DNA from 4 places in the Kitasatospora sp. NPDC097605 genome. Region 1 is predicted to be linked to each of the others. Evidence: riboswitches for the same ligand, from Rfam matches in the RefSeq annotation. Region 1 holds a riboswitch; each other region holds the start of a gene.
The links. A riboswitch is a leader RNA that binds a small molecule or an ion and turns the genes downstream of it on or off. The one in region 1 is predicted to bind cyclic di-AMP.
Positions count from the first base shown of each region.

Region 2: another riboswitch for cyclic di-AMP. It lies ahead of ABTX81_RS25215 (C40 family peptidase); the one in region 1 lies ahead of ABTX81_RS08935 (transglycosylase family protein).
Region 3: another riboswitch for cyclic di-AMP. It lies ahead of ABTX81_RS20870 (M23 family metallopeptidase); the one in region 1 lies ahead of ABTX81_RS08935 (transglycosylase family protein).
Region 4: another riboswitch for cyclic di-AMP. It lies ahead of ABTX81_RS29485 (LysM peptidoglycan-binding domain-containing protein); the one in region 1 lies ahead of ABTX81_RS08935 (transglycosylase family protein).

Region 1 covers NZ_JBEOSF010000006.1:8,204-15,525, forward strand. The annotation lists gene ABTX81_RS08910 (TetR/AcrR family transcriptional regulator) at 1-312, shown strand, start outside; gene ABTX81_RS08915 (Sco1979 family transcriptional regulator) at 389-1,255, opposite strand; gene ABTX81_RS08920 (ATP-binding protein) at 1,671-2,198, shown strand; gene ABTX81_RS08925 (DUF397 domain-containing protein) at 2,529-2,792, opposite strand; gene ABTX81_RS08930 (hypothetical protein) at 3,306-4,223, shown strand; cyclic di-AMP (ydaO/yuaA leader) riboswitch at 4,749-4,877, shown strand; gene ABTX81_RS08935 (transglycosylase family protein) at 4,864-6,210, shown strand; gene ABTX81_RS08940 (hypothetical protein) at 6,369-6,569, shown strand; gene ABTX81_RS08945 (LacI family DNA-binding transcriptional regulator) at 6,628-7,322, opposite strand, start outside.
Region 2 covers NZ_JBEOSF010000024.1:33,296-40,617, forward strand. The annotation lists gene ABTX81_RS25195 (glycosyltransferase family 4 protein) at 1-108, opposite strand, end outside; gene ABTX81_RS25200 (glycosyltransferase 87 family protein) at 361-1,797, shown strand; gene ABTX81_RS25205 (hypothetical protein) at 1,810-2,865, opposite strand; gene ABTX81_RS25210 (C40 family peptidase) at 3,006-4,070, opposite strand; gene ABTX81_RS25215 (C40 family peptidase) at 4,322-5,515, opposite strand; cyclic di-AMP (ydaO/yuaA leader) riboswitch at 5,526-5,678, opposite strand; gene ABTX81_RS25220 (C40 family peptidase) at 6,026-7,069, opposite strand; gene ABTX81_RS25225 (NYN domain-containing protein) at 7,280-7,322, opposite strand, start outside.
Region 3 covers NZ_JBEOSF010000017.1:150,783-158,104, forward strand. The annotation lists gene ABTX81_RS20855 (TetR/AcrR family transcriptional regulator) at 1-514, opposite strand, end outside; gene ABTX81_RS20860 (alpha/beta fold hydrolase) at 562-1,389, opposite strand; gene ABTX81_RS20865 (YiaA/YiaB family inner membrane protein) at 1,507-1,797, opposite strand; cyclic di-AMP (ydaO/yuaA leader) riboswitch at 2,043-2,201, shown strand; gene ABTX81_RS20870 (M23 family metallopeptidase) at 2,214-3,077, shown strand; gene ABTX81_RS20875 (hypothetical protein) at 3,137-4,024, opposite strand; gene ABTX81_RS20880 (GNAT family N-acetyltransferase) at 4,068-4,631, shown strand; gene ABTX81_RS20885 (sensor domain-containing protein) at 4,791-5,528, shown strand; gene ABTX81_RS20890 (malonyl-ACP O-methyltransferase BioC) at 5,687-6,406, shown strand; gene ABTX81_RS20895 (GNAT family N-acetyltransferase) at 6,444-6,893, shown strand; gene ABTX81_RS20900 (hypothetical protein) at 6,890-7,322, opposite strand, start outside.
Region 4 covers NZ_JBEOSF010000034.1:5,390-12,711, reverse strand. The annotation lists gene ABTX81_RS29500 (nucleoside triphosphate pyrophosphohydrolase) at 1-513, shown strand, start outside; gene ABTX81_RS29495 (SDR family NAD(P)-dependent oxidoreductase) at 530-955, opposite strand; gene ABTX81_RS29490 (cytochrome P450 family protein) at 1,164-2,471, shown strand; cyclic di-AMP (ydaO/yuaA leader) riboswitch at 2,687-2,830, shown strand; gene ABTX81_RS29485 (LysM peptidoglycan-binding domain-containing protein) at 2,836-3,768, shown strand; gene eno (phosphopyruvate hydratase) at 4,011-5,297, shown strand; gene ABTX81_RS29475 (FtsB family cell division protein) at 5,453-5,947, shown strand; gene ABTX81_RS29470 (DUF501 domain-containing protein) at 5,919-6,590, shown strand; gene ABTX81_RS29465 (Ppx/GppA phosphatase family protein) at 6,587-7,322, shown strand, end outside.

The DNA.
Region 1 (7,322 bases):
ATGCGCTCGCACCTCGCGCTGATCCTCGACCCGGACACCGGCGCCTTCGTCCAGGACCCGGAGCAGCAGCGGCTGGGCGCCATCCTCCAGGGGCTGCTGCGCGACTGGGGCGCGCCGGACCCGGCGGCCGAGCACGCCGTGCTGCGCAGCGCGCTGATGGGCGGTTGCATAGGCGTGCTGCTGCCCGGGGCGGAGCTGCCGCTGGCGCCGATCCGCGCCGACCTGTTCGGCCGCTACGACCTGCCCTGGCAGCTGGGCCGCCCGCCGCAGCCGCTGCCGCCGGAACGGGAGCGGCCGCCGGCCCGCGGCTGACCCGCGGCGGCCGGCGGCCGCTCCCCCGTCGTGCTCCGGTCGCCTCCCGGTCCCCCGGCCGGCTCCCGGCTCCCGCTCAGCGCTCCTTCAGGATCGAGGCCAGCAGGTCGATGGTGCGCTCGGGCGTGAGACTGTCCACGCAGAGCCGCTCCATGACCTGGATGTAGGCGTCGACGTCGTCGCGCTTGTCCAGGTAGAGCGCGCTGGTCAGCTGTTCCAGGTACACCACGTCGGCGAGGTCCTGCTCGGGGAAGCGCAGGATGGTGAACGCACCGGACTCACCGGCGTGCGCGCCGAATCGGAACGGCATGACCTGGATGACGACGTTGGCCTGCTCGGCGGCGTCGATCAGGTACTGGACCTGGCCGCGCATCACCTTGGGCCCGCCGACCGGACGGCGCAGCGCGGCCTCGTCGATGACCGCCCAGAGCCGCGGGCTGTTGCCCTCGGTGAGCAGCTTCTGACGGCGCATGCGCAGGCTGACCCGGCGTTCCACCTCCTCCTCGCTGATCACCGGCCGGCTCTGGCCGAAAACCGCCCGCGCGTACTCCTCGGACTGGAGCAGGCCGGGGACGAACTGGACCTCGTAGGTACGGATGAGGGCAGCGGCCTCCTCCAGGCCGACATAGGTCTGGAACCAGCCCGGCAGGACGTCGTTGAAGCTGTGCCACCAGCCCGACTTGTTCGCCTCGCGGACCAGGCCGAGCAGTGCCTCGCGTTCGAGGCCGTCGTCCACGCCGTAGAGGCTGAGCAGGTCGGCGACGTCGCGTTCCTTGAAGCTGACCCGGCCGAGTTCCATGCGGCTGATCTTGGACTCGGACGCGCGAATCGCGTAGCCCGCGTCCTCGCGGGTGATGCCGCGCGTCTCGCGGAGCCGGCGCAGCTGGGAGCCGAGGAGGATCCGGCGGACCATCGAGCCGCCGCCCGGCTGAACTGTGGTCATGCGGTCCTAACCTCCACCTAGGGCAAACAGCGCACAGTCTGCCATCAGTTGAGCGCTCACGGTGCCGATACTGACGGATGTTCCTATCAGTTCTGCACTCCTCACACCAGGATGCACGTGCAGACGGCGCTTGCATATGCCATTTGAACGACTGCACGTGAATCGACTCTTGCATCTGCAGTGAGCGCAGAGCACGATGGTGCACGTGCACCTGCACATCCCTGGCAATCCCGCGGGCTCCGCGTCGACCCCACGCGCGACTCCGTGCACCGGCCCGGTAGCGCCCCCGCGCCTCCGGGCCCTCGTGCGCGCGCGCCTGGTCGAGGGGGCGGCCGCGCGGCCGAGCGAGTCGGAGGTGACCGGCATGACCCCGGCGGGTCCAGCCGTGTCCGCCCCCTTATGGGAGGAGCTCTTCATGAGCACCGGAACGGCTTTGGCAGTCGACCCCCTTGTGGTCACCTGTACGCTCGCACCCCGCTACGAGGCCGTAAGAACCGCGCGCGACTTCGCCAGGAACGCCCTGCAGCGGTGGGGGCTGGGCGAGCTCTTCGACGACGTCGCGCTGGTGGCATCCGAGCTGGTGACCAACGCGCTGCGGCACGCGATCGGCGCGTGTCCCACCGCCGCGGACGACTACGACTTCCCCACCCAACCGGCCGTCGAGGGCCGGCTGCCGATCCGAATAAGCCTCGTGCACCGCGCTCCCCAGGTGGTCTGCGCGGTGAGCGATCCCAGCAGCATCGGCCCGGTGGCCCGGGAGGCGGACTTCGTGGCGGAGTCCGGCCGGGGCCTGCACCTGGTCGACTCGTTCAGCCGCTCCTGGGGCTGGCACCCGCTGGGCAGCGGCAAGGTCGTCTGGGCCCTGTTCGAGGCGGAGGAGGCCCAGCGGCCGACACCCGCCCCGGTGGCCGAGTTCGGCGGACGGCACCGGCGCTCGGCCTGATCGGCGCTCAGGTCGGCGGGTACCCGGGCGGCTCCGCGTCCGGCGGAACGTCCCCACGGAACCACCACAGCACGGCGAACGACACCCCGGTAGTGGCGACCGGCGGCCCTCGGGCAGCGGGCACCGGCAGCCCCCGGCGGTGGCGGCCCCCCTTCCGGTCCGTGTGACGGCGGCCCGGTACGGCGGCGGCCCACGCGCGAGCCGTGACGTTTCGGGCGCGCCCTGGCGCGGGGACCCCGGGCCGCGGCCGGGCGGACATCCGGACAAAGACAAAGGCCGTCGTGGTGTCAGCACCCACGACGGCCCCCCGATGGTGAAGCCGACGGCCGGTCAGACCGCCAGGTGGTCGAACTCCCCGTCCTTGGCCCCCAGGAGCAGTGCGGCGATCTCGGCCCGGGTGTAGATGAGGGCCGGCCCGTCCGGGAACCGCGAGTTGCGCATCGCCACCTCGCCCCCCGGGAGGGCGGCGAACTCGACGCAGTTCCCCTGGGAGTTGCTGTGCAGGCTCTTCTGCCAGACCACACCCTCGAGGTCGGTGGCGGCCATCCCGTTGTACGGGCCGTACGTGTCGTGCGTGTCGCGCGTGTCGTGCATAGAAATCTCCCGAAGAGCTCCGGAGTGGGTCGTTCAGCTCGGCGCCCCGGCCTCGGCCGAACGGACGGGCCGGCCCCGTACCGGCCCGGCACAACGCCTCACTTGACGTGATGATAGCTCCAGTGCACGTGCATCAGCACGGGACGTTGCAGGTGCACGGCCTTTTCGACACCGAACCGGAACTCTTCACCGGGCCCCCTGCTGACGGTACGTAAACGGACAAAGGCGACTGAATCGGCAAGCCTCCGATAACCGCCCGTAGGCGACCACCCGCCGAGTGTTGATCTTCGAACGCCGGGAGTCGTCCTTTCGTGACCCTCCGTCAGGTCGCCCGGGCGCTGTGAGACATCTCACGCGCGGAGGCGGCAACGCGGTTCCCGTTCCCGCGCATCTGAGGGGGTACCGGGAGAACTGCCGCCCGGGGGCCGGTTATGTCCGATTTTCGCAGTGGCCGTCCCGGCTGCTCGGTAGCCGACTGCGGACCGGGTGGACCGATGTCCTACGATCTCCGCCATGAGCACCGCAGCCATCCCGGGCGCGCCACTGCCCGTCCGCACTCCAGGCTCCCGTGCGCGGGGGCGCCACCGCCGTCCCGAGCGCCCCGAGATCCCGGCCGGTTCCCCGGCCCTGCTGCTCGCCGTCCCCACGGCCGCCGGGCCCGACTCCCGGCCCGTCGTCGAGGAGCTGCTGTCCATCGTCCGCAGCGAGCAGAACGGCGTCCGGACCGCCGCCGGCTACCTGCCCTCCGGTGACGCCGACGGCGAGACGGGCGACGAGCGCACCGTCGCCGAGCTGCTGGCCGAGGCGGCCGGGGCCGGCCTGCCCGCGCCGGTCGTGGTGCCGCTGGTGCCCGGCCCGCACGACTTCCTCCCCGGACTGCACGCGCTGGCCGCCGAGTACGGCGCCTTCGTCACCGACGCGCTGGGCCCGCACCCGCTGCTCGCCGAGGCCGTCCACGTCCGCCTCTCCGAGGCCGGACTGGCCCGCGCCGACCGGGCCCGGCTGTTCGCCATCGCGACCGCCGCCGACGGCGTGGTGCTCACCACCGTCGGCGGGCAGGCCGCGGCCGACGCCGCCGGCATCACCGGCATGCTGCTGGCCGCCCGGCTCGCCGTGCCGGTCGTGGCCGCCGCGCTGGACGTGCCCGGCTCGGTCGCCGACGCCGTCGCCCACCTCAAGGAGATGGGCGCCCAGAACCCGGCGCTGGCCCCGCTGGTGATCGGCCCGGAGGCGGACGCCGAACTGCTCGCCACGGCCGCCGAGGAGTCCGGCTGCCCGTCGGCCGCGCCGCTGGGCGCCTACCAGGCGGTCGGCCAGCTGGTCGCCTCCACCTACCTGGCCGCGCTGCCGGCCGTCGACCCCGGGGCCGACGGGGCCGGCGCCGCCGAGGAGGACGGCCCCCGCGCCGTCGGACGGCACGCCGCCCAGTAGCACCCCCCGCGCGAAGGGCCCGGAACGGACGCACCGTTCCGGGCCCTTCTCCGTGCCCCAGGGCCCCGTGCGGGCGGATCGAGCGCGCCGGCGGCGGCGGTGACGCCCCCTCCGGCGGTACCCGGGGGCGTGATGTCCGCTCTGCGGTGCTTTGCCCGGTGATGTGCTCCGCGCGGCCGGTGGCCGGACGGAGGCCGTCCGACGCCTCCTCGGCGCCCGCCGGTGCGCGTCCCTTTCCCGGGACGGCCGCGGCGCGCGGGCGCGGTGCCGGCGTCCTGAGGCACAGGCAGGTGCGTTGACCGCGAACGGTGTTGCGGGAAACCGGTCATTTCCGATCATGAAGGACGGCCGCCCGACCGGGTTTTCGTCAACCGTGACGAGCGTCACACATGTTTGCGGTTTGAACTCGCCTCTGCTTAACGTGCTCCCCGTTCGTGGCCACACGGACCCAGCACGTCCGCGACGCCGAGTCCTGCCGTCGGGCGCGCTGGCAGCGCAATGCACCACGGCAGGAGCGGGGGAACCACAGGTAGTTCGCCCAGGACCGGTCCTCACGGGCCGGCCCCGGGCTAGGGGTGAAGCCGCGCCCACAGCGCGGCCGGGCAACTCCAGCCCGAATCCGACAGCTCACCTCGCAGGCGTGGGAGAGGACCGCGTCTTCATGCTGCCCACCAACGGCACCCGACTGTCCGGCCGTACCCGTCGCGCGATCGCCGCCCTCGGCGTCGCGGGCATCGGCCTCACCATCCCCTGCCTCACCGCCGGCACCGCCTCGGCCGCCTCCGTCGCCACCTGGGACAAGGTCGCCCAGTGCGAGAGCGGCGGCAACTGGAGCATCAACACCGGCAACGGCTTCTACGGCGGCCTCCAGTTCACCAACTCCACCTGGTCCGCGTTCGGCGGCACCGCGTTCGCCGCGCGCGCCGACCTCGCCACCAAGGACCAGCAGATCGCGACCGCCGAGAAGGTCCTGGCCGTCCAGGGCCCCGGCGCCTGGCCGGTCTGCTCGGTCCAGGCCGGTCTGACCAAGGGCGGCACCCCGGCCGCGGTGGACACCTCCGCCGCCGCCGAGCCCGCCGCCCAGACTCCGGCCCCGGCCGCCAAGCCGGCCGAGAAGCCCGCCGCGCAGCAGCCGGCCGCCAAGCCCGCCGCCGAGCCGCGGACCCAGGCCCCGGCCGCCACCACCCCCGCCCCCGCCGCCGCGCAGCGCCAGGGCGGCCAGCAGTGGCGTCAGCAGACCGGCCAGCAGACCGGTCAGCAGGCCGCCGAGGACTACACCGTGGTCGCCGGCGACTGGCTGTCCAGCATCGCCGACGAGCACCAGGTCCAGGGCGGCTGGCAGCGGCTGTACGAGCTGAACCGCGCCACCCTGGCCGACGGCCCGCACACCATCTACCCGGGCCAGCACCTGACCCTGGGCGAGCGCGGCGGCGAGCAGGGCTTCGACTGGTTCAACCGCTCCCAGGGCGGCAAGACCCAGACCCAGACCCAGACCCAGACCCAGCCCCAGACCCAGGCCCCGGCCACGCAGACCCAGAGCCAGACCCAGAGCCAGGCGCCCGCCGCCAAGCCGACGAGCAAGCCCGCCGCGCAGGCCGAGACCCAGGCCCCGGCCCAGACCGCCACCGGCAGCATGGCCGCCGCCGTCGCCTTCGCCCAGTCGAAGGTCGGCCAGGCCTACGTCTACGGCGGCACCGGCAACGGCGGCTGGGACTGCTCCGGCCTGACCCAGGCCGCGCTGCGCGCCGCGGGCGTCTCCGTCCCGCGCGTCGCCGCCGACCAGGCCGCCGCGTCCACCCACGTCTCGCTGGACGCCCTCAAGCCGGGCGACCTGCTGTTCTGGTCCAACAACGGCAAGGACTCCGGCGTCTACCACGTCGCGCTCTACATCGGCGACGGCAAGTACATCGAGGCCGCCAACCCGAGCTCGGGCGTGCGCCAGCAGACGATCGCCAACTGGGCCCCGGACTTCGCCGGCCGGGTCTGATCCCGTCACACCGCCGCCCCCGGGGAGAGTCCGGTCGCTCCCCCCGGGGGCGGTGGCGTGCCCGGGCGCGCCGGATCGTGCCCGGTCGCCGGGCGGCCATGGTCAAACCGGGGTGACGCCGGGCATGCTGCTGCTCTGCACCCGAGAAGGAGTCACCCATGGCCCAGGTCACCGTCTCGCTCGACGCCAACCTCGCGATCGACGTGATGATGCTCTCCGGCACCAAGAGCCCGCAGGACGCCGTCGAACTGATCCTCCGCGACTACCTGGAGCGGGGCCGGCGCACCGAGACCCGCACCGGCGACGCCGCCGACGGCCACCGGGTCGGCCAGGAGCGCCCGGCCGCGCAGGAGGGCTGAGCGGGCACGCCGAAGGGGCCCGGGAGCGGATCGCTCCCGGGCCCTCCGTGGTCCCCCCTCAGCGCGCGCGGGCCCCGGTCGAGCCGCGCATCACCAGCTCCGGCTGGAACATGAACTCCCCGCGCTGCGCGGCGTTCCCGCCGACCTCCTCCAGCAGCGCGTCCACCGCGGCGGTGGCCATCGCCTCCACCGGCTGGCGGACCGTGGTCAGCGGCGGCTCGGTGAAGGCGATCAGCGGCGAGTCGTCGAAGCCGACCACCGAGACGTCCTGCGGCACCGACAGGCCCCGCTGACGGACCGCCCGGATCGCGCCGAGCGCCATCATGTCGCTGCCGCAGACGATCGCCGTACAGCCCTTGTCGAGCAGTGCCCCGGCCGCCGCGTGCCCGCCCTCCACGCTGAACAGCGTGTGGTGGACGAGCCCCCCGGCCTCCTCGGCGGAGAGCCCGAGCACCTCCCGCATGGCGGCGGTGAAGCCCTCGATCTTGCGCAGCACCGGCACGTACCGCCGCTGTCCGACGGCCAGGCCGATCCGCTCGTGGCCGAGTTCGGCCAGGTGCTGGACGGCCATCCACATCGCGGCGCGGTCGTCCGGCGAGATGAACGGCGCGTCGATCCGCTCGCTGTAGCCGTTGATCAGCACGAACGGCACCCCGCGCCCGGCCAGCCGGGCGTACCGGTCGTGGTCGGCGGTGGAGTCGGCGTGCAGGCCGGAGACGAAGACGATGCCCGCCACGCCCCGGTCGACCAGCA
Region 2 (7,322 bases), on a different contig from region 1:
CACCACGACGCTTCCTGCGGGCTGACGGACGGCCATGTTGTGCACGAAGGCCTGGATGCCGCCGGGCCTCGGCGGGAAGTCGTTGGTCACGATCAAGGTCTTGTGCATCAGGCCACGGCTCGCTCGGTCGGGGGGTGCTCGGTGTACCGCTGGGTGATCCGTACGATAGGTCAACACCACGACCCGCCGGGAACGGAACCGCGCACGGCAACCGTTCCACCCCCGGGTCAGTCCTAGTACCGGGTGGTCGACGCGGCCGGTCCGGCGCCGTGGCGGCGCCCACCCCGACCCGCCCGGACCGCCCGGGCGCCCGTCGCGCGGCGCCGCCGGCGGGACGTCCGAGACGAACGAGGGAGCGCAGTGGAGTTGGCCCCGGCCACCGAGTCCGGTACACCCAGCGGCGCCAAGGGCTCCGGCACGGCGCTCGCCGTCCGCCGCGAGCCGGCGCAGAGCCCCACGCGCCCCTCCGGCCGCTCGGGCGCGCTCCTGGCGCTCGGCGCGAGCTGGGTGGCGACCCGGACGCTCCTGCTGCTGCTGGTGACCGGCGTGCTGCGGATGCCCGGCGGGGACATCACCGCCGACGTCTGGCTGATCTACCACGGCTGGTACGGCGTGCTGCAGACCGGCACCTTCCCGCTGGACGACGTCACCTGGCAGTACCCGCCCGGCGCCGCCCTGGTGATCCTGCTGCCGGGCCTGCTGCCCTGGTCCTACCTGGTGTCGTTCTGGGTGATCTGCGGGATCGCCGACGCCGCCGCGATGGCCCTGCTGGTCCGCACCGGGCTGCGCAAGGGCCGGGCGCTGACCGGCGCCTGGGTCTGGGTGGCCGGCGTCCCGCTGCTCGGCCCGATGATCTACAACCGCTACGACGTGATCGTCACCGCGATCGCGGTGGCCGGTCTGCTGGCGCTGATCCGCCGCCCGGCGGTCGGCGGCCTGCTGCTGGGCCTCGGCGGCATCGTCAAGATCTGGCCGCTGCTCGGCCTGATCGGCACCCCGTCCGGGCGGCGCACCCGCCGCTCGTGGACGGCCGCGGCCGCCGCGACCGCCGCGATCGGCTTCCTGCTGGCCGCCGGGATGAACGGCGCCTTCGAGTTCCTGACGTTCCAGAAGGACCGCGGCATCGAGGTGGAGTCGGTCGGCGCGCTGCCGATCCACTTCGCCCGGATCGCCGGGGCCTGGGACGGCAAGGTGATGATGAACTACGGCTCGGTGGAGATGCTCGGGCCGTGGGTGGACGTGGTCAGCAAGGTGATGCTGGCCGGCACCGTGCTCGGCTTCGGCTGGCTGCTGCTGTGGCGCTTCACCGCCAAGCGGCGCAACGCGGCCACCATGTACGACGCCGCGCTCGCCGCGCTGCTGATCTTCACGGTGACCAGCCGGGTGATCAGCCCGCAGTACCTGGTCTGGCTGGTCGGCGCGGCGGCGGTCTGCCTGACCGTGCGCGGCACCAGCCAGCGGCCGGTGGCGCTGCTGATCCTGGCCGCGACCCCGCTGACCCTGGTGGAGTTCCCGCTGGTCTTCGGCGACGTGGTCGCCAGCCGGCCGGGGGCGATCGCCGTGCTGACCCTGCGCAACCTGCTGCTGCTGGTCGCCACCGTGCTGTCCTGCGTCCGGCTCTGGCGCTCCACCAGGCGCACCGAGCCGCTGCCGGAGACCGTGGTGCTGGCCCGCCCGGAGCCGGTGCCGGCGGCCGCGTTCTCGGTCCGCCCGGGCATCGCCTACGAGCAGGACCTGCTGGACGGCATCGACCGGCCGCGGACGCCCGGCGAGCGCCGCCAGGGCGCCCGGCCCTGAGGCCCGGCCTCCTCAGGAGGCCAGCGCCCGGACCTCGGCCAGCCAGAGGCGGGTGAACTCGGCCAGGCCCAGGCCGAGCCGGTCGCTGAGCAGACCATCCAGCCAGGCCTGCCGGTCCGCGCCCGGGCCCGCCGCGCCGACCGCCCGGTAGAGGTCCACCAGCCGCTGCGGCCCGTACCGGCGGGCGATCAGGTCGCAGGCCAGCCAGGCCTGCTCGTAGACCTGGGCGAGGCCGTCCCCGCCGGCCGCGAAGGCGGCGTCCTCGGGCAGCGCGGCGGGCAGCCGCCCGGCGGCTACGTCCCGGGCCAGCTCCGGGGCGATCCGGCGGGCCGGGCGGCCCGCGTCGCGGTAGCCGGTCCAGTCGGCGGCGCCCTCGGAGAGCCAGAGCGGCGTCCAGGCGCGGGTGTCGGCCCGGGTCGCCACGTGCACGGCCTCATGGGTGACCACCACCTGCCGGCCGAAGTCGCTGAGGCCCGGGTAGGTCTCCGGGTTGACCAGGATCCGGTCGGCCGGGGCGTTCAGCGGCGCGCCGGGGGCGGCCACCGTGACCGCGGCCATCCCGGACCAGCCGGGCCGCTCCTCCGCCAGCAGCCGGGTGAACTGCTCGCCGGTGGCCGGCAGTTCGAGCAGCAGCCGGCCGGCCCAGGCGGTGCCCCAGAGGGCCTCGACGGCGGCCACCGCACGGTCGCCGACGGCCGCGAGCCCGGCAGGGGCCTCCCCGGCCTCCCCGGCGTCCCCGGCCTCCCCGGCGACCACCCCGAGCACCAGGCAGCGCGCGCCGGCCGCGGCCCGGACGGTGCCGAGGTCCCACAGCGGCGGCGGACCGCCGGCGCCCTCCTCGCGGTCGACCCGCCAGCCGGCGGCGGACCGGGCCAGCGCCAGCCGGCGTGGATGGACCACCGGCCGCCGGTCGTACCCGGTCACCTCGACCGTCAGCTCGGCGGTGGCGGCGCACCGCCCGGCCGGGTCCACCGGGCCGAGCAGCAGGTTCCGGTACCCGGCGCGCAGCGGCAGCCCGGGCGGCCCCGCGGTCAGCGCCCGGGCCCGCCCGTCGAGCAGCGCCAGCACGTCGGCGTGCTCGTCCGAGGCCGCCGCGGCGGACGGCGCCGGGGCGGCGCCGGGCAGCGACAGCTGGGCCAGGCCGCCGGCCGCGAGCAGCAGGGCGGTGCGCCGCGACGGCCCGCGGCCGGTGGCGGGGTCCGGGCGGCTCAGAGCCGGATCACCCCCGAGACGGGCATCGTGGTGACGCTCTCGTAGCGGACCCGGGCGCCCGGGTAGGGGGCGTGTACGATCACCCCGCCGCCGGCGTACATCCCGACGTGGTGCATGTCCCGGTAGAAGATCACCAGGTCTCCCGGCCGCGCTTCGGTGAGGCTGACCCGCTGCCCGGCGTACGCCTGGGCCTGCGAGGTGCGCGGCAGGGTCACTCCGGCCTGCCGCCAGCTCCAGTACATCAGACCGGAGCAGTCGAACGCCTTGGGCCCGGTGGACCCGTAGACGTAGGGCGCGCCGATCATCCGCACCGCGGCGGCCAGCGCGGCGGCCCCGCGTTCGGAGGCGGGCGGGGTGCTGCCGAAGTCCAGCCGGTCGGTGCCCCGGGTGGCCCGCTGCTCCGCGTCGCGGGCGTCCTGGGCGGCGAGCCGGGCCCGCTCGACGGCGCCGAGGCTGTTGAGCAGCCGCTGCGCCTTGGCGAGCCGCTGCTGGATCTGCTGCTTGCTCTCGGCCAGCGCCTTGCGGGTCTGCTCCAGCTCGGCGAGCTTGGCGCCGGCCTCGGCCCGGCGCTGGTCGAGCACCCGCTGACGGCCCACCAGCTCGTGCAGGGTCTCGTTCTGCCGCTCGGCGCTCTGGTCGAGGACGCGGGCCCGGGAGAGGTAGCCCTCCGGGTCGGTGGAGAGCATCAGCTGGACCGTCCTGGTCATCCCGCCGCCGCGGTACTCGGCGCCGGCCACGGTGGCGAGGTCGCCGCGCAGCCGGTTGAGCTCGTCCTGGGCGGAGGCGATCTGCTGCTGCAGCGTGCCGGTCTCGTGCTGGAGCCGCTGCTGGACGTCCTGGGCGGCGTTGAACCGCTCCGAGGCCTGCTCGGCCTCGTCGTAGAGCTGCTCCACCTGCGCCTTGACGTCCTTGCGGTCGGCCTGGCCGTCCGGCGAGCCGGGAGCGGCCCGGGCGCTGCCGCCGGTCGCCACGCCCAGCGCGGTGGTGGCCGCCGCGGTGAGCACCAGCGCCCGGGCGAGCACGTGCGCACCTGACAGCGGGGAACGGCGGTGCACGGCCATGCGACGTCGGCTCCGATCCTGGGCCCGGCCCGCCGCCGCACCGGGGCGGGCGGCTGTCGAAGCGGGCGTCCGGTGGCAGACGTTAGCGAGTCCGGGCAACCGATTCCAAACCCCTGCGAACCCGAATATTCGGACACCGATCGGACATCAGATCGGTTCGCGGACCGAGCGTCCCGGCGCCGCCGGAGAAAGCCGCAGGCCCGGCCTCCCCCGCGGGGAGACCGGGCCTGACGGAGCCTGCCGACCGTCGGTCAGAGGCGCACGATGGTGTTCACCGGCATGTTGGACGCCGCCTCGTAGCGGACCGACGCGCCCGGCTTCGGGGCGTGGATGACCTGGCCGCCGCCGACGTAGATGCCCACGTGGTGGCGGTCGCCGTAGAAGATCACCAGGTCGCCCGGCTGGGCCTTGGAGATGTCCTTGCCGATCTGGGTGCCGGCGGTGGCCTGCGCCTGCGAGGTGCGCGGCAGCGACACGCCGGCCTGGGCGTACGCCCAACCGGTGAGGCCCGAGCAGTCGAAGGAGTTCGGGCCGGTGGCGCCGTACACGTACGGCGCGCCGAGCTTGCTCTCGGCGGCGGCGATCGCGGCGGCGGCGCGCGAGCCGTTGGCGGCGGGCGCGGCCGGCTTGGCGGCCTCGGCGGCCGGGGCCGCGGCGGTCGAGGAGCCCGAGGAACCCGAGGAACCCGACGTGGGCGCGCTCAGGTTGCTGCGGTTGGTGTCGCGCGAGGCGCGCTCGGCGTCGGCCTTCTCCTTGGCGGCCTTGGCGGCCTCGGCCTTGGCGGCGTCCGCCTTCGCCTTGGCCTCGGCGGCGGCCTTCTCCTCGGCCGCGCGGATGGCCTGACGCTCCTGCTCGGTGAGCGTGTTGAGCAGGTCCTGGGCCTTCTGCAGCTTGCCCTGGACGTCCTCCTTGGAGCTCTTCAGCTGCTGGGTGGTGGACTCCAGCTCGGCGAGCTTGGCCTGGGTCTCGGTGCGGTCCTGGTCGAGCCTGCGCTGCTGCTCCTGGAGCTCCTTCAGCGCGCCGGACTGCGTGGAGCCGGCCTGGTTCAGGGCGTCGGCCTGGTTGAGGAAGTTGTCCGGGCTCGCGGAGAGCATCAGCTGGACGGTCTGCGATATGCCGCCCGTGCGGTACTGCTCGCCGGCGATCTCGGCGAGGCCGCCCTGCGCCTCGGTCACCACGGCCTGCTGACGGGCCACCTTGTCCTGCAGCTCGGCGACCTGCTTCTGCAGCTCCTGCTGCTTGGCCTGGGCGCCGTTGTACTTCTCGGTGGCGACCTCGGCCTGCTCGTTGAGCTGGTCGACCTGCTCCTTGACCTGGTCCTTGGTCGGCGCGGGGTCGGCGTGGGCGCCGGACTGCGCGGAGAGGGCGACGGCAGCGGCGGCGACACCGGTCAGGATCGAGACACGGGCGCGGCCGGCGGGCTTGGGACGACGATGGGACGCCACGAAGGCGGACTCCTTCTTCCTCATCCGCCTACCGGGTGAGCTGACGGGTTCGGGCGGAAGCGTGCCCTACGACGCCTCACCGTCCGCTTCCGCGGCCGGCCTGGCGCCGATTCACCCCGGAGGAACGTGGTTCCCCGGCTCCGCTCCACAGCGGACCCCCGACTGCTGGATCCTCACTCGGACGACGGCCCACGGGCCCCGTCCCACTGCTTCGCGAACTCGGCGGCGAACCCCGCCGCCACCCAGGCTGGGTGATCGACTGTGCGTGGTTCGAGGCACGACCCTAGTAACAGATCCGTGATCCGTTCAAATCCTTGTCAGAAAAAAGTCGGAAGAATACCCAAGTTCCTTTGTGAATATGACCGAGCGTGATCAGGTCCCCACGTCGGGCTGATCATTCTCCGTCAGTCCGTCGAACGCCCCGCCGAAACGCCCGGCGCCACCCCCGTGCGGAGGTGGCGCTGATCACAGGGGGCCGTTCGGGCCCCTCGGGCGTGTCGTGTCGGTCCGTCAGACCCGGCGGATCGTGTTGATCTTCATGGCGTCGGCCTTCATCACCTTCACCACGTCACCGGTGCGCGGGGCGTGCACCACCATGCCGTTGCCGATGTACATCCCGACGTGGCTGCGGTCGTCGCGGTAGATGACCAGGTCGCCCGGCTGGGCCTCGGCGAGGGACGGCACCCGGGTGCCGTAGTTGCCCTGGGCCTGCGAGGTGCGCGGCAGCGAGACGCCGGCCTTCCCGTACGCCCAGACCATCAGGCCGGAGCAGTCGAAGGTGCTGGGGCCGACGTCGCCCCAGCCGTAGGGCGAGCCCTGCTTGCTCATCGCGAGCGAGACCGCGGCGCCGGCCTTGCCGCTGGCCTGCGGCAGGCTGCCCAGGTCGGTGCGCTCGGAGCCGCGCGAGGCGCGGTCGGCCTGCTGCTGCTGCGCCTTCAGGGCCGCGCGCTCGGAGGCACTGAGCGAGTTCAGCAGCTCCTGGGCCTCCCGGAGCTTCTTGTTGACCTCGGCCTTGGTCTGGTTCAGGTCCTTGGTGGTGCTGTCCAGCGAGGCCAGCACGGCGGCCGCCTCGGCCTTCTGCTGGTCGAGCCGGCGCTGCTGGTCCTGCAGGCCCTTGAGCGCCTCGGCCTGGCTGGAGCTGGCCTGCTGCACGCTGGAGGCCTTGTCCAGGTAGCCGGACGGGTCGGAGGTCAGCATCAGCTGCACGGACGGGTCGATGCCGCCGGTGCGGTACTGCTCGCCCGCCACCTCGGCCAGCCCGGCCTGAAGCTGGGTCATCTGGTCCTGGCCGCGGGCCACCTGGTCCTGGAGCTGGTCCGCCTGCTTGCGCAGCTGGTCCGCACGCTCCTTGGCGCCGTTGTAGCGCTCGGTGGCCTGCTCGGCCTCCTCCTGCAGCTGGTCGATCTGCGCCTTGACGTCGTCCTTCTTCGGCGCCGGACTGGGCGCCGCGTGGGCGGCGACCTGGGCGGAGAGGGCGACCGCGGTCGCAGCGGCAGCGGTGAGCACGGAGACCCGCGCGCGGCTCGGCTGCTTGGGACGGCGGTGGGAGGCCAAGGGACTTGCTCCTTCTTCCAATGGCCTCACCCGAACGGGTGAGAATCCGGAAAATAGGTTTGACGCCAGACCCTAGTGAAGATCCACGCTTCGCGCCACTCCCCCGATCGCGTGAACCCGAACCGCCCATCTGACTTCACAAAACTCGCACAACACCGCAATCCGGGTGCTGACCAGCCGTCATGCCGGCCTGCCCGCACCGGGAAGCGGCTACGGCCGGGCCAGCCGGTTCAACAGCAGCACCGAGGCGACG
Region 3 (7,322 bases), on a different contig from region 1:
GGGTCTCGCCGAGGTCCTCGGCGAGCTGGAAGGCGCCGCCGGTCGACAGCGCGGCGAAGCCGTGGGCCAGCGAGCGGAAGGTCCGGGCGGCGTGGATCGCCTCGGACCCCTCCAGCCCGTACTCGCGCAGCACCGCGACGATCACCCCGACCAGCCGGGCGGCCGCCGCGGCCAGGTCGGCGTCCGGCTGCGGCGCCTGCGGCAGGGCGCCGTAACGGTGCGGGTGCTCGGTGGCGTACGCGTGGTACGCCCGCAGCACGGCGGCCACCGCCGCGTCCCCGCCCCGGCCGAGCGCCGCCTCGGCGAGCCGGTCGGCCAGCTCCCCGGTCACCCGGACGGCCACCAGCCGGCGCAGTTCGGCCAGGCCGCCGCTGACGTGCTTGTACAGCGAGGGGGTGGCGACCCCGGCGCGGGCGGCCACGGCGGCCAGGGTGAGGGCCTCGGGGCCCTGCTCGTCGATGAGGGCGAGGGCGTGGCCGACGACCTGCTCGGGGGTCAGTCCGACTCGGGGCACTGCGGTTCTCCTGGGTCCGGGGGTGGGGGTGGGGGTGGTGCCGGTGCTCAGGCCAGGTCGGCGAGGAAGGCCAGCAGGGCGTCGGCGGTGGCCCGGGGGTGGTCGGCCATCGGGTAGTGGCCGGCCCCCTCGATCATGACCTTGCGGGCGTTCAGCGCGGCGGCCTGCCGGTCGGCGACCAGCTCCGGCTTCCCGAAGTCGGGGTCCTTCGAGCCCATCACGACCAGCGCCGGGCAGCGCACCGCGGCCGTCCAGCCGGTGGGCGCCGAGTCGCCGCGCACATAGCCGCGGGTGGCGGTCTTCCGGCCCGGGACGCGCATCGCGGCGACCAGCCCGGCCACGTACTCCTCGTGGTCGGCCGGCTTGGGGCCGGGGTAGGCCATCCTCCGGTGGTAGAGGCCCCAGAACGCGGGCGAGTGCACCAGCAGCGCGCCCATCGCGCCGAGCGCCAGGCGCTGCAGCGCGCCCGGCGGCACGTTCTCGACGAAGGCGTCCAGCAGGACGATGCCGGCGACCCGGCCGGGGGCGTCCCCGGCGGCCCGCACGACGCTGGCGCCGGTGTACGAGTTGCCCGCCAGCACGGCCCGGTCGATGCCCAGGTGGTCCAGCAGGGCGAGGACGTCACCGGCGATCGCGGCGGGGGAGTAGTCGTCCCAGACGACCGAGGACTCGCCGAAGCCGCGCAGGTCCATGGTGATCACCCGGCGGCCGGCGGCGGTCAGCAGCGGGCGCAGGTGCCGGTAGGCCGCCCGGCTGTCCAGCATCCCGGGGAGCAGCACCACCGGGGCGCCCTCGCCGTGCCCGGTGTCGTCGAACGCGATCCGGCCGCCGGGCAGGTCGAGGTGGCGGGTGACGGGAGCAAGGGTGCCGTTCATGGGGAGCCTCCTGGGCGGGATCGCGGCCGAGCGCCGATAGCCATAAAGCTAAGGCTAATAGCCTTAGCCGTCAAGCTATCGACGCTGAATGCGACCGGCCCCGCCGGCGGAGGCCGGTCAGACTCCCTCCACCTTGAACGGGTCGTGCTCGGTCAGCAGCTTGTCCAGCCGCGCCTGGTCGACCCGGGTCACCAGCTCGGTGGTCTCCTGCCGGTCCCGGACCACCTTGGAGAGGGTGAACGTCGAGGTGATCGTGTAGAGCAGGCCGAGGGCGAGGAACGCCCGGGTCCACGGCTCCACCGGGAGGAAGGCGATCCCGGCGCCGAGGGCGGTGCCGGAGAGGGCGAAGGACAGCACGGCCTGGATGTGGTACGCGGCCGTGGTGCGGGACTGCATCGGTGCGCTCATGGCGCCAGGATGGCCGCGCCCGGCCCGGCCGCACATGAGTAGGGGTACTCAAGTGAGGGGCCGTTCGTTGACGTCCCGACACGTTCGGTAGTGTCAGTTGTCATCAAACGTCCCAAATCGCCCATCGGGTTGCGTGGTGCCCGATCCGGATCCCGCCGTCAGCAACGGATGGCTTGGAATCGGGGGGCTCTCGGATTAACGTTTGATAACGCAGCGCGGTCCGCAACGCCGTACCCAGACGGCACCGTGCGCCGTCGCCTAATCCCGCCGGCCGGCCTCCGGGCAGGCCAGGGAGCCGGGGAACCACGTTCCTTGGGGTGAATCGGCCGGGCCCAGGCCCAGCCGTAGGAGACCTTCCTGCTCCGAACCCGTCAGCTAACCCGGTAGGCGCGAAGGAAGGAAAGGAGCGCGCCTCCGTGGCGTCGACGCACACCCCGGCACATCCGTCCGGCTCCGGCACCCAGCTGCTGGACCACCCGGGCCCGTTCACCGGGCAGGGCCCGTTCGCCGGCCCGGCCGACGAGACCGCCCCGCCGGCCGCCGAGACCAGCCGGCACCGGATGCCCCGTCAGGGCCGCGGCACCGCTCCGCTGCTCGGCGTCACCGCCGTGGCGGCCACCCTGGGCGCCACCGGCTTCGCCTCCGCCACCCCGGCCGCCGCGCCCGCCGTCGAGGTGCCCGACGAGCTGCCGGTCGCGCTCTCCGCCGACCCCGGCCTGGCCCTCGCCGCCCGCATCCAGCAGCAGGCCGACAGCCAGCGCACCGCGGCCGAGGAGACCGCCCGCGTCCAGGCCGCCCAGGAGGCCGAGGCCAAGCGCGCCGCCCAGATCGCCCAGCAGGAGCAGGCCAAGCGCGCCGCCGAGGAGGCCGAGAAGGCCAAGCTCGCCGCGATCAAGCTGCCGGTGCGCGACTACCGGCTCTCCGCCCACTACGGCCAGAGCGCCCGCTACTGGGCCCACCTGCACACCGGCCTGGACTTCGCCGCCGACCAGGGCGAGCCCGTCTACGCGGTCGGCCAGGGCACCATCACCTCGGCCGGCTGGGCCGGCGCCTACGGCTACCGGATCGTCGAGACCCTGCCCGACGGCACCGAGATCTGGTACTGCCACCTCTCCTCGATCATCAAGGGCTCCGGCAAGGTCGTCCCCGGCCAGCAGATCGGCAAGGTCGGCGCGACCGGCAACGTCACCGGCGCCCACCTGCACGTCGAGGTCCGCCCCGGCGGCGGCGCCCCCGTCGACCCGGAGAGCTGGTTCGAGCAGCGCGGCGTCACCCCCTGACGCCTCCCGTCCCACGACGAGGGGCCCCGGCCGACCGGCCGGGGCCCCTCGCGCATCTCCTAGGCCTCGTCCCCGGCCGGCTCCAGCCCCGCCAGGTAGGCGTCGATCTCCGCCTGCCCCGGCTCCGGCGCCAGCTCCGGGAACTCCTCCACCAGCAGCCGCGGCAGCCCCGGCACCGTCCACCCGCCGGCCAGCTCCAGCGCCGCCCGCTCCGCGGCCTCCTCGAACGCCCCGAAGTCCCCGGCCAGCTCGTCCGGCATCGGGCGGCCCAGCGCCGTCAGCTCCGCCAGGTTCCGGTAGCTGCGCTCCATCAGCCCCTGCTCCAGCAGCCGCCGCGCGCCGTCGGTGGCCATCCCGACCGCCAGCGTCCGGGCCCCGCCCTCCCAGCCCCCGTCATCCACCGGGTCCAGCACGCCGTCCGCCTCCAGCGCCGTGCACGCCGCCGCCCGCTCCTGCGCCGGCAGCTCCCGGAACCCCGCCAGCCAGGCCCGCACCGCCGCCTCGTCACCGGTGTCCACCCCGGCCGCGCGCAGCAGCAGGGTGTACAGCCGGGGCCAGGTCACCAGGTCCGCCCGGCGCAGCAGCCCGGCCGCCACCTCGCCCTGCCACTCGGCCTCGGCGTGCAGCCGCTCCTGCCGCTTGGCGTTCAGCCGCTTCGCCGCCCGCTGGTGGTCGACCAGCAGCCGCACCGCCGCGCCGTACGCCAGCGGGTCCTGCCCCGGCTCCGGCTGGACGTACAGGTACAGGCGCTCGTACAGCAGGTGCTCCACCGCGGCGGAGGTCAGTTCGGGCCAGCCGTCGTGCATCCTGCCGCCGCCCAGCTCCAGCAGCGCCAGCACCGCCCGCAGCGGGGCCCCGGCGACCGGCTCGCGGCCCTCCGCCTCCGCCCAGGCGAGCAGTTCGGCGGCCTTGGTGCGCGGGGCGAGCCGCAGGTCTTCGTCTTCCATAACCACGAACCGTAACCGCTGGTCGGGGGTAGGGTCGGGAGCCATGGTTCCCGTCCGACTCACCGGGCCCCGGCTGGCCGTCCGCGAGTTCCACCTCACCCCCGAGGACGTGGACGCGCTGCACGCGGTGTTCGGCGACCCGGAGGCCACCCGCTACCTCCCCTTCGCACCGCGCGACCACGAGACCTGCGCCGACCAGGTCGCCCAGTTCGTGGAGGAGGCGGAGAAGGAGGAGCGGACGGTCTACCGGCTGGCCGTCACCCGGCTCGCCGACGCCGACGACCCGGCCTACGCCGTCCCGATCGGCAACGCCGCGCTCGGCCTCGTCCACCACCGGGCCGCCCACCTCGGCTACGCCCTGCGCCGCGACGTCTGGGGGCTCGGCTACGCGGGCGAGCTCGTCGGGCTGCTGCGCGACCTCGCCTTCGGCCCGCTCGGCCTGCACCGGCTGGAGGCCCGGGTGGACGTCGACAACGCCGCCTCGATCCGGGTGCTGACCAGGGCGGGCTTCCGCCTGGAGGGCCGGGTCCGGCACGACTACCGCCGCCCCGACGGCTGGCGCGACGCCTACCAGTACGCGCTGCTCGCCGACGACGCTCCGGCGTAGGCCCCCGGCCGGCCGCTCAGGGGCAGGGGGGATAACCCCACCCCCGGTTCGCCGGGGAGCCGGATGTCCCGCCCCGGCGCGCTTTGACAGGCTGTGGGAGTCAGCAGGACAGACCCCGCGAGCCCGACCCGCGAGCGACCCGAGGGACCGAGACCGGCCATGAGCACCCACACCATGCAGTACGACGAGTACGACGCGTACGAGGGCCGCGAGGGCGGCGAGCGCCCCGCCGTGGCCCGCCGCACCGAGGAACCGCCGTACGCCTGGCGGGCCCCGTTCACCTCCTACTTCTACCGCGAGGTCGGCTACACGCTGACCGGTCTGCCGGTGGCGGTCGTCGGCTTCGCGGTCGCCGTCGCGATGTTCTCGTTCGGCCTCGGCACCTTCGTCACCGTGCTCGGCCTGCCGGTGCTGGCCGGGCTGACCGCCGCCGCCCGCGGCTTCGGCGGGCTGGAGCGCGCCCGGGTGCGCGGCCTGCTCGCCCTGGACGTGCCCGCGCCGGCGCCGGTCCGCGCCGTCCGGCCGGGCACCTGGGGCGCGATCACCGCCCGCCTCGCGGACGCGGCCGGCTGGAAGGCCGTGCTGTACCAGGTGGTGATGCTCCCGTGGGCGATCCTCAGCATGGCGGTGTCGCTGGTCTTCCTCTGCGTCGGCTGGACGCTCGCGCTCTACCCCGTCTACCACTGGGTGTTCCCGCGCTACGTCGACTGGCCGGGCTACCGGGTCTTCGACTTCACCGGCAGCGACGGCGTGCGGCACGAGTACTACATCGAGTCGCCGCTGCAGATCGCCGGGGTCTGCCTGCTCGGGATGCTGTTCGTCTTCCTGACCCCGCAGCTGGTGCGCGGTCTGACCAACGTCAACCGCTTCGCCGCCCGGGGCCTGCTCGGCGGCTGATCCCGGCCCCGGTCCCGCCCCTGCCCCGGTCCCGCCCCTGCCCCGGCCCCGCCCCTGCCCCGCCCGGTCCACGTCCTGCTCAGGCCCGCCCCGGCCCCGTCCGCCCGCCCGGACGCCCCCGGGTGCGGGCCTTCGGCGTCCGTGGTCGGATGGCCGCGATGGCCGACCGAACCGCCAGCGCCCCGCCCGCGCCGCTGGTCACCTCCCGCCCGCTGGACGAGTACTGCGGCCTCTTCGGCCTCACCCGTGCCGGGATCGCCGCCCTGCCGGGCCCGCTGCTCGACTGCCCCGGCGGCGCCGCCGCGCTGGCCGCCGAGGCCCGCCCGCTCGGCTGCCGGGTCGTCGCCGCCGACCCGGTGTACGCCCGGCCGCCCGAGGAGATCGCCGCCCGCGCCCTGGCCGCCCGGGCCGCCATGGCCGCCGCGATGGCGGCCCGCCCCGAGCTCTACCCGGCCCGCCGGCAGCGCCGGCCCGAGCACTACCTGCGCGGTTGGGACCGGGCCCGCCGGCTGTTCGCGGCCGACCGCGCCGCCCACCCCGGGTGCTACGTCGCCGCCGCGCTGCCCCGGCTCCCGTTCGCGGACGGCACCTTCGCCCTCACCCTGAGCGGCTACCTGGTCTTCGCCTACCCCGAGCTGTTCGGGCCGGAGCGGCAGCTGGCCGCGCTGGCCGAACTGGTCCGGGTCACCGCCCCCGGCGGCGAGGTCCGGGTCCACCCGCTGTGCGACGGCGAGGGCCGCCGCACCACCCGCCTGGACGGCCTGCGCCACGCGCTCGGCGAGCGCCGGATCGCCAGCGAGGTCCGGGTGCTGCCGCCCGCCGACCGGGGCGACCGTGCCCGGCGGGTGCTGGTCCTGCGCCGGGTCGGCCACCGGTAATGGTCACTCGGCCAGTTCACCCCTATACTCACCGATCATGACCGAAACGCTGATCAAGCCGGCCGTGGCCTCGGACGCCGACCGGCTCACCGCCCTGATCCAGGACTGCTCCGCCTACCGCGGCGCCTACGCGCCGATGATCGCCGGCTACCGGGTGACGCCCGAGTACCTGGCCCGGCACGAGGTCCACCTCGCCGTCCGCGCCGACGACGACCGCCTGCTCGGCTTCTACGCGCTGATCACCGACCCCGCCGACCTCGACCTCATGTTCGTCGCCGACGAGGCGCAGGGCCTCGGCATCGGCCGCCGGCTGATCACCCACCTGCTCGACCGGGCCCGCGCCCTCGGCGTCACCGGCGGCATCCGCGTGGTCTCCCACCCGCCCGCCGAGGCCTTCTACCTGCGGATGGGCGCCGAGCGGGTCGGCACCTTCCCGGCCCGCCCGCCGATCGGCTGGGACCGGCCCGAGCTCCGCTTCGCCCTCTAGGGGTTCCGCTCGGACGACGCCGCCGCTGCCGGCACCTGCGCCGGCTCCGGCCCGCCCTGCTGCTGCGGCAGGAACACCGGCGCCTCCAGCCCCGAGAGGATCTTCTCCGCCAGCCAGCTCCGGTCCGAGCCGTACGGGATCCCGTCCGACGCCATCAGCCGCCCCGCCACCGCGTCCCGCAGCCGCCGCGCCTCCTCGGCCGGCAGCCGGGACATCAGCCCGCGTGCCGCGAGCAGTGCGTGGTACTGCTCGAACCCGGAACGCGGGTGCTCGATCGCCTCCAGCACGCTCGCGAGGTCGGCCAGCGCCGGATCGCCCTGCATCAGGGCCAGCGCCTGGATCCGCCGCCCCTCCGAGCCGTCCGCGAACAGCTCCCGGACCCGGGAGGCCGTCAGCGCCGACCGCCGGGCCGTCGACCGCACCTCGGCC
Region 4 (7,322 bases), on a different contig from region 1:
GGCGACCGCGACATGCTCCGCGAGGAGCTGGGCGACGTGCTGCTCCAGGTCTTCTTCCACTCCCGGATCGCCGAGGAGCACCCCACCGGCGCCTTCTCGATCGACGACGTCGCGGGCGACATCGTGGACAAGCTGATGTACCGCCACCCGCATGTGTTCGGCGACGCCGAGGCGAGCGGCGCGGCGGAGGTGGAGGCCAGCTGGGAGGCGCTCAAGGCGGCCGAGAAGTCGGAGCGCGAGTCGGTGCTGGACGGCGTGCCGGCCGGGCTGCCCTCGCTCGCGTACGCGGCGAAGCTGGTGTCGCGGGTGCGCCGGGCGGGCTTCACCGGTGTGCCCGACGAGCCGTACGAGCTGCCCGCCGAGCTCACCGCGGAGTCGGCGGGCCGGCTGCTGCTCGCGGTGGCGCAGCGCGCGCACGACGCCGGGGTCGACGTGGACGCCGCGCTGCGGTCCGCGGCCCGCGGCTACCGGGACGCGGTGCGCGCCGCCGAGGGCCTGAAGCCCGCCGAGTAGGCCCGCCGGGCGGATCTCAGACCGCGGCGATGTCCTCCACCGGACGGCGCGGCGCCGGCACGACGACCTCGCCGATCGCCTCGCCGACCAGCGCGACGAGCTCGGCGAGCCGCTCCAGGTCCAGGTGGTCGGGCAGGTCGGCGAGGGAGACGATCCGCTCCCCGTCCGGCCCGGCCACGCAGAACAGGTCGATCGGGCCCAGGTGCTTCTCGGCGGTGTCGACCAGCGCGGCGACGTCACTGGGACGGCGGACGTCGCCGCAGACGCCGACCACCGGGCAGCCCGGCCGGTCGAGCTCGGTGGCGAGGTCCTCGGCGATCCCGACCCGCTGGTCGGCGATCAGCATGCCGGCGGCTCCCGCCGCGGTGAGCCGGCGGGCGAGGTCCGCCCCCGACCCGCCGTCGAGGACGGCGATCACGACGACCGAACCGTTGACCCGCATGGCCTTGCTCCTCCCTGTGGGCGGCTCCGCACCGGCGCCCACGGACATCTTGCGGAGGATCGTAGGCAGGTCCTGACCCTCCGCAACAGGAATTACCCCTCAGGTGACCAGGCTCACGCCTGCCGTGCGGAACGGACGTCGCCCGGGGACCCGCCGCCCGGGCGCACGCCGTGCGGTGGCCGGGACACGCCCGGGATACCGTCGACCCATGCCAGCTCAGCCCGCCTCCCCCCGTCCGCCCCTGTTCACCTGGGAGTTCGCCGCCGATCCGTACCCCGCGTACGCCTGGCTGCGCGAGCACCAGCCGGTGCACCGGACCACCCTGCCGAGCGGGGTGGAGGCGTGGCTGGTCACCCGGTACGCGGACGCCCGGCAGGCGCTCGCGGACGGCCGGCTCTCCAAGAACCCGGTGCACCACAGCGCGCAGGCCCACCGCACCGGCCGGGTCGGCATCCCGGGCGAGCGCCAGGCCGACCTCATGACGCACCTGCTGAACATCGACCCGCCGGACCACACCCGGCTGCGCCGCCTGGTGTCGAAGGCGTTCACGCCGCGCCGGGTGGCCGCCTTCGAGCCGCGGGTGCAGCAGCTGACCGACCGGCTGATCGACGGCTTCGCGGCGCGCGGGTCCGCCGACCTCATCCACGAGTTCGCCTTCCCGCTCCCCATCTACGCGATCTGCGACCTGCTCGGGGTGCCGGCCGAGGACCAGGACGACTTCCGGGACTGGGCCGGGATGATGATCCGCCACGGCGGCGGGCAGCGCGGCGGCGTGGGGCGCGCGGTGAAGCGGATGCGGGCCTATCTGGCGGAGCTGATCCACCGCAAGCGGGCCGACCTCGGCGACGACCTGATCTCGGGGCTGATCCGGGCCGGCGACCACGGCGAGCACCTGACCGAGAACGAGGCCGCGGCGATGGCCTTCATCCTCCTGTTCGCCGGCTTCGAGACGACGGTCAACCTGATCGGCAACGGCGTCTACGCGCTGCTGCGCAACCCGGGCCAGCGCGCCCTGCTCCAGGAGTCCGTCGGGCGCGGCGAGAGCGCGCTGCTGGAGACCGGGATCGAGGAACTGCTGCGCTACGACGGGCCGGTGGAGCTGGCCACCTGGCGGTTCGCGACCAGTCCGCTGACCATCGGCGGGGTGGAGATCCCGGTCGGCGACCCGGTGCTGGTGGTGCTCGCGGCGGCGGACCGGGACCCGGCGCGGTTCGCCGACGAGAACACCCTGGACCTGGCCCGGACGGACAACCCGCACCTGGGGTTCGGGCACGGCATCCACTACTGCATCGGCGCGCCGCTGGCGCGGCTGGAGGGGCGGGCCGCGCTGGCCACCCTGCTGAGCCGGCTGCCGGACCTGCGGCTCGCCGCGGACCCCGGGGAGCTGCGCTGGCGCGGTGGTCTGATCATGCGTGGACTCCGTGAACTTCCGGTGGAATTCACGCCGGAGAAAACGCCTGCCGGGGAGGCTCCGAAGACCGGCGCCGAGGGCAGACGGACCAGCACAACAGGCTGACGGATGCTCGCCGTTCGGCGCTCACCGGGGGTCTGAACCACCCTCAATCCGGACATACCACCTCGGTTGGTAGGCAATCCATCACATGACGTGATGTCCATGTGATATCGACGATATGAGCTTGTGATTGCTCTGAAGATCTGTCTACTCTCCGTGGAGCCCGCCGCTGCGGGCCCCGTGCGCGGAACGCCGAGTCCTGCCCGCCGCGCCCCGGGAAACCGACCAGAACCCTGGGCAGGGGCGGGGGACCCAGGTTTTGCGCCGTCTCCCACGGCTAGGGGTGAAGCCGCCTCCGCGCGGCCGGGCCACCTCCCGGTCCGAACCCGACAGCTCACCTCGCAGGCGTGCGGAGAGGGACCCCTTCATGCTGTTCGTTGGAACCGGTCGTCACCGTCGCCGTACCCAGGCCGAGAAGGCCATCGCCGTCGCCGGTGTCGCCGGCGTCGGACTGGCCATGCCGATCCTGAGCGCCACCGGCGCCTCCGCCGCCCCGGTCTCCACCTGGGACGCGGTCGCCCAGTGCGAGAGCGGCGGCAACTGGAGCATCAACACCGGCAACGGCTTCTACGGCGGCCTCCAGTTCACCTCCAGCACGTGGAAGGCGTACGGCGGCACCGCTTACGCGCCGCAGGCCAACCAGGCCTCCAAGGCCCAGCAGATATCGGTCGCCGAGAAGGTCCTCGCCTCGCAGGGCCCGGGCGCCTGGCCGGTCTGCTCCAAGAAGGCCGGCCTGACCAAGGGCGGCGCCCCGGCGGCGGTCGACACCTCGACGGCCGCCAAGCCGGCCGCCCCGAAGCCGCAGGCCCCGCAGGCCGCCCAGGAGGCCAAGCCGCAGCAGGAGGCCCCGAAGGCCGCGCCGAAGCACGCCGCTCCCAAGCAGCAGGCCCCGCAGGCCCAGCAGCCGACCGCCAAGCCGCAGGCCCAGCAGTACGCGCCGAAGCACGCCGCCCCCAAGCCGGAGGCCCCGCAGGCGCAGCAGCAGTCGCCGGCCTTCTCCGGCAAGGCCGGCTGGGACGCCGGCGCCAAGGTGTTCTGGTACCAGAACAACGGCGCCTGGTACTGGACCAGCCACCAGGACGTCTACCAGCAGTACGCCGGCCAGGCCGCCCAGGCCCCCGCCGCGCAGCAGCAGTCGTCCGGCCAGGGCTACACCGTGCGATCCGGTGACACGCTCGCCAAGATCGCCACCGCCCAGGGCGTCTCCGGCGGCTGGCAGGCGCTGTACGACGGCAACCGCGGCACCGTCGGCGGCGACCCGAACCTGATCGTCCCGGGCCAGGTCCTGACCCTCGGCTGACGGCCGGTCCGACCGTGGTGACGAAGGGGGGCCGATCGGTCCCCCTTCGTCCGCATCCGGACCCCTCCGGTCGGGCAACCAGGTGAACTACCGGTGGGTAGCCGGGCCACACGCTGAGACGGAGCCGAGGCCGACGTGGCCCGGACAGCCCGTGCGGTTAGGCTCTGGTCGTAACGACTCCGCAATCGTCCGGCCGACAGCACCCATCGTCAGCCGAACCTGCTTCCGCTAGGAGATGCCTCGTGCCGTCCATCGATGTCGTCGTCGCCCGTGAGATTCTCGACTCGCGCGGCAACCCCACGGTCGAGGTCGAGGTCGGCCTCGACGACGGCAGCACCGGCCGTGCCGCCGTCCCGTCGGGTGCCTCCACCGGTGCCTTCGAGGCGCTGGAGCTCCGCGACGGTGACAAGAACCGCTACTTCGGCAAGGGCGTGGAGAAGGCCGTCCTGGCCGTCATCGAGCAGATCGGCCCCGAGCTGGTCGGCTACGACGCCACCGAGCAGCGCCTGATCGACCAGGCCATGCTGGACCTGGACGCCACCCCGGACAAGTCCTCGCTCGGCGCCAACGCCATCCTGGGCGTCTCGCTGGCCGTCGCGCACGCCGCCTCCGAGGCCAGCGACCTGCCGCTGTTCCGCTACCTGGGCGGCCCGAACGCGCACGTCCTGCCGGTCCCGATGATGAACATCCTCAACGGCGGCTCGCACGCGGACTCCAACGTCGACATCCAGGAGTTCATGATCGCCCCGATCGGCGCGGAGTCCTTCTCCGAGGCCGTCCGCTGGGGCGTCGAGGTCTACCACACCCTCAAGGGCGTGCTGAAGGAGCGCGGTCTGTCGACCGGCCTGGGCGACGAGGGCGGCTTCGCCCCGAACCTGGACTCCAACCGCGAGGCCCTGGACCTCATCGTCGAGGCCATCCAGAAGGCCGGCTACGTGCCGGGCAAGGACGTCGCGCTGGCCCTGGACGTCGCCTCCTCCGAGTTCTACGAGGACGGCGCCTACCAGTTCGAGGGCAAGGCGCTCACCTCCGCCGAGCTCATCGAGTACTACGCCGGCCTGGTCGCCGCCTACCCGCTGGTCTCCATCGAGGACCCGCTGGACGAGTCGGACTGGGACGGCTGGAAGGCCATGACCGAGAAGCTGGGCGACAAGGTCCAGCTGGTCGGCGACGACCTGTTCGTCACCAACCCGGCCCGCCTGGCCCGCGGCATCGAGACCGGCACCGCCAACGCGCTGCTGGTGAAGGTCAACCAGATCGGCTCGCTGACCGAGACCCTGGACGCCGTCGAGCTGGCCCAGCGCAACGGCTACCGCTGCATGATGTCGCACCGTTCCGGCGAGACCGAGGACGTCACCATCGCCGACCTGGCCGTCGCCACCAACTGCGGCCAGATCAAGACCGGCGCCCCGGCCCGCTCCGAGCGCGTCGCCAAGTACAACCAGCTACTGCGCATCGAGGAGATCCTCGACGACGCCGCCGAGTACGCCGGCCGCGGCGCCTTCCCGCGGTTCAAGCACGAGGGCTGAGCCCGCCCGGCGGCGCCCCGGCCGGTATCGCCGGGACGCCCGGTAGCGCACGCCTGACAGGTGCCCCGCCGTTCACCCCGTAGGGTGGACGGCGGGGCACCGTCGCGACCAGGAGGGGAAGGGCACCGCAGATGGCAGGCTGGAGGATCCCGGGCTTGGCGGCCCGGCCCCGGTTCACGAGCCGGGCGACCGTCCTCGTGCTGGTGCTCTGCTCACTGGTGGCGATCCTGGCCTATCCGACGCGGCAGTTCGTCTCCCAGCGCTCGGAGATCTCGGCACAGCGCGCCCGGGCCGAGCACGCCCGGCAGCAGGTCGAGCAGCTGCGCCGGGAGAAGGCCCGCTGGCAGGACCCGGAGTACGTCAAGGCCCAGGCCCGCACCCGGCTGCACTACGCGATGCCGGGGGAGACCCCGTACATCGCGGTGGATCCGGCGGCCCAGGACGCGGCGAAGTCCGCGCTGGGCGCCCCGCCACCCGCACCGGGCCCGGCGGCCGCTCCGGCCAAGGCGGCCCGGCCCTGGTACGCCAGCGTCTGGGACTCCGTGGACGCCGCCGCCGCTCCCGCGGCCCCCGCCGCCCCGGGGCAGTCCGCCCCTTCCTCACCACCCGCCCCCGCCCCCGCTGGAGACAGCTCCTCCCATGACCACTGAGAACCACCCCACCGTCTCCGACGAGGACGTCGCGGCGATCGCCGCACAGCTCGGCCGGGTCCCGCGCGGCCTGCGCGGCGTGGCCCACCGCTGCCCGTGCGGCAACCCGGACGTCGTGGAGACGGCCCCCCGGCTGCCGGACGGCACGCCGTTCCCGACGCTGTACTACCTGACCTGCCCCAAGGCCGCCTCGCTGATCGGCACCCTGGAGGCGGACGGCGTGATGAAGGACCAGACCGCCCGGCTCGCCGAGGACCCGGAGCTGGCCGCGGCGTACCAGAAGGCGCACGAGGACTACATCGCCCGCCGGGACGCCATCGAGGTGCTGGAGGGCTTCCCGAGCGCCGGCGGCATGCCGGACCGGGTCAAGTGCCTGCACGTGCTGGTCGGCCACTCGCTGGCGGCAGGCGAGGGCGTCAACCCGCTCGGCGACGAGGCGATCGGCATGCTGGAGGACTGGTGGGCCAAGGGCCCGTGCGTCTCCGCCGCCGAGGTCGCGGCCGCCGGCGAGCGGGTGGCCCGCAACCGGGCCAAGGAGCAGGACCACGAGGCCGTGATCGCGGCCAAGGAGCAGAAGACCGCCGACCGCGCCGCCAAGCGGGCCGCGCAGGAGGCGGACGAGCCGGGGGAGGCCGACGCGTGAGCACCACCCGGGTGGCCGCGATCGACTGCGGCACCAACTCGATCCGGCTGCTGGTCGCCGACCTCGACCCGGAGACCGGGGAGATCACCGACCTCGACCGGCGGATGATCATCAACCGGCTGGGCCAGGGCGTGGACCGCACCGGCCGGCTGCACCCGGACGCGCTGGAGCGCACCTTCGCCGCCTGCCGGGAGTACGCCGGGGTGATCTCCGGTTTCGGGGTGGGCCCCGAGCGGATCCGCTTCGTCGCCACCAGTGCCTCCCGGGACGCCGAGAACAGCGCCGAGTACGTCGACGGCGTGCGGGCGGCCCTGGGCGTCGAGCCCGAGGTGGTCAGCGGCGAGGAGGAGGCGCACCTGTCCTTCGTCGGCGCCACCAAGGAGCTCACCGGTGGTCAGTTCCCCGCCCCGTACCTGGTCTTCGACCTGGGCGGCGGCTCGACCGAGTTCGTGCTCGGGGACGAGGACGTCCGGGCGGCGCGCTCGGTGGACATCGGCTGCGTCCGGCTGACCGAGCGGCACTTCGACGGTGCCGAGCTGCCGTCGGACGCGCAGATCGCCGAGGCGCGGGCACACGTGCGGGCGGAGCTGGACCGGGCCGAGGAGGCCGTCCCGCTGACCGGCGCGGCCACCCTGGTGGGCCTGGCCGGCACGGTCACCACCATCTCGGCGATCGCCCAGGACCTGCCCCGGTACGACACCGAGGCGATCCACCATTCCCGGATCTCCCGCG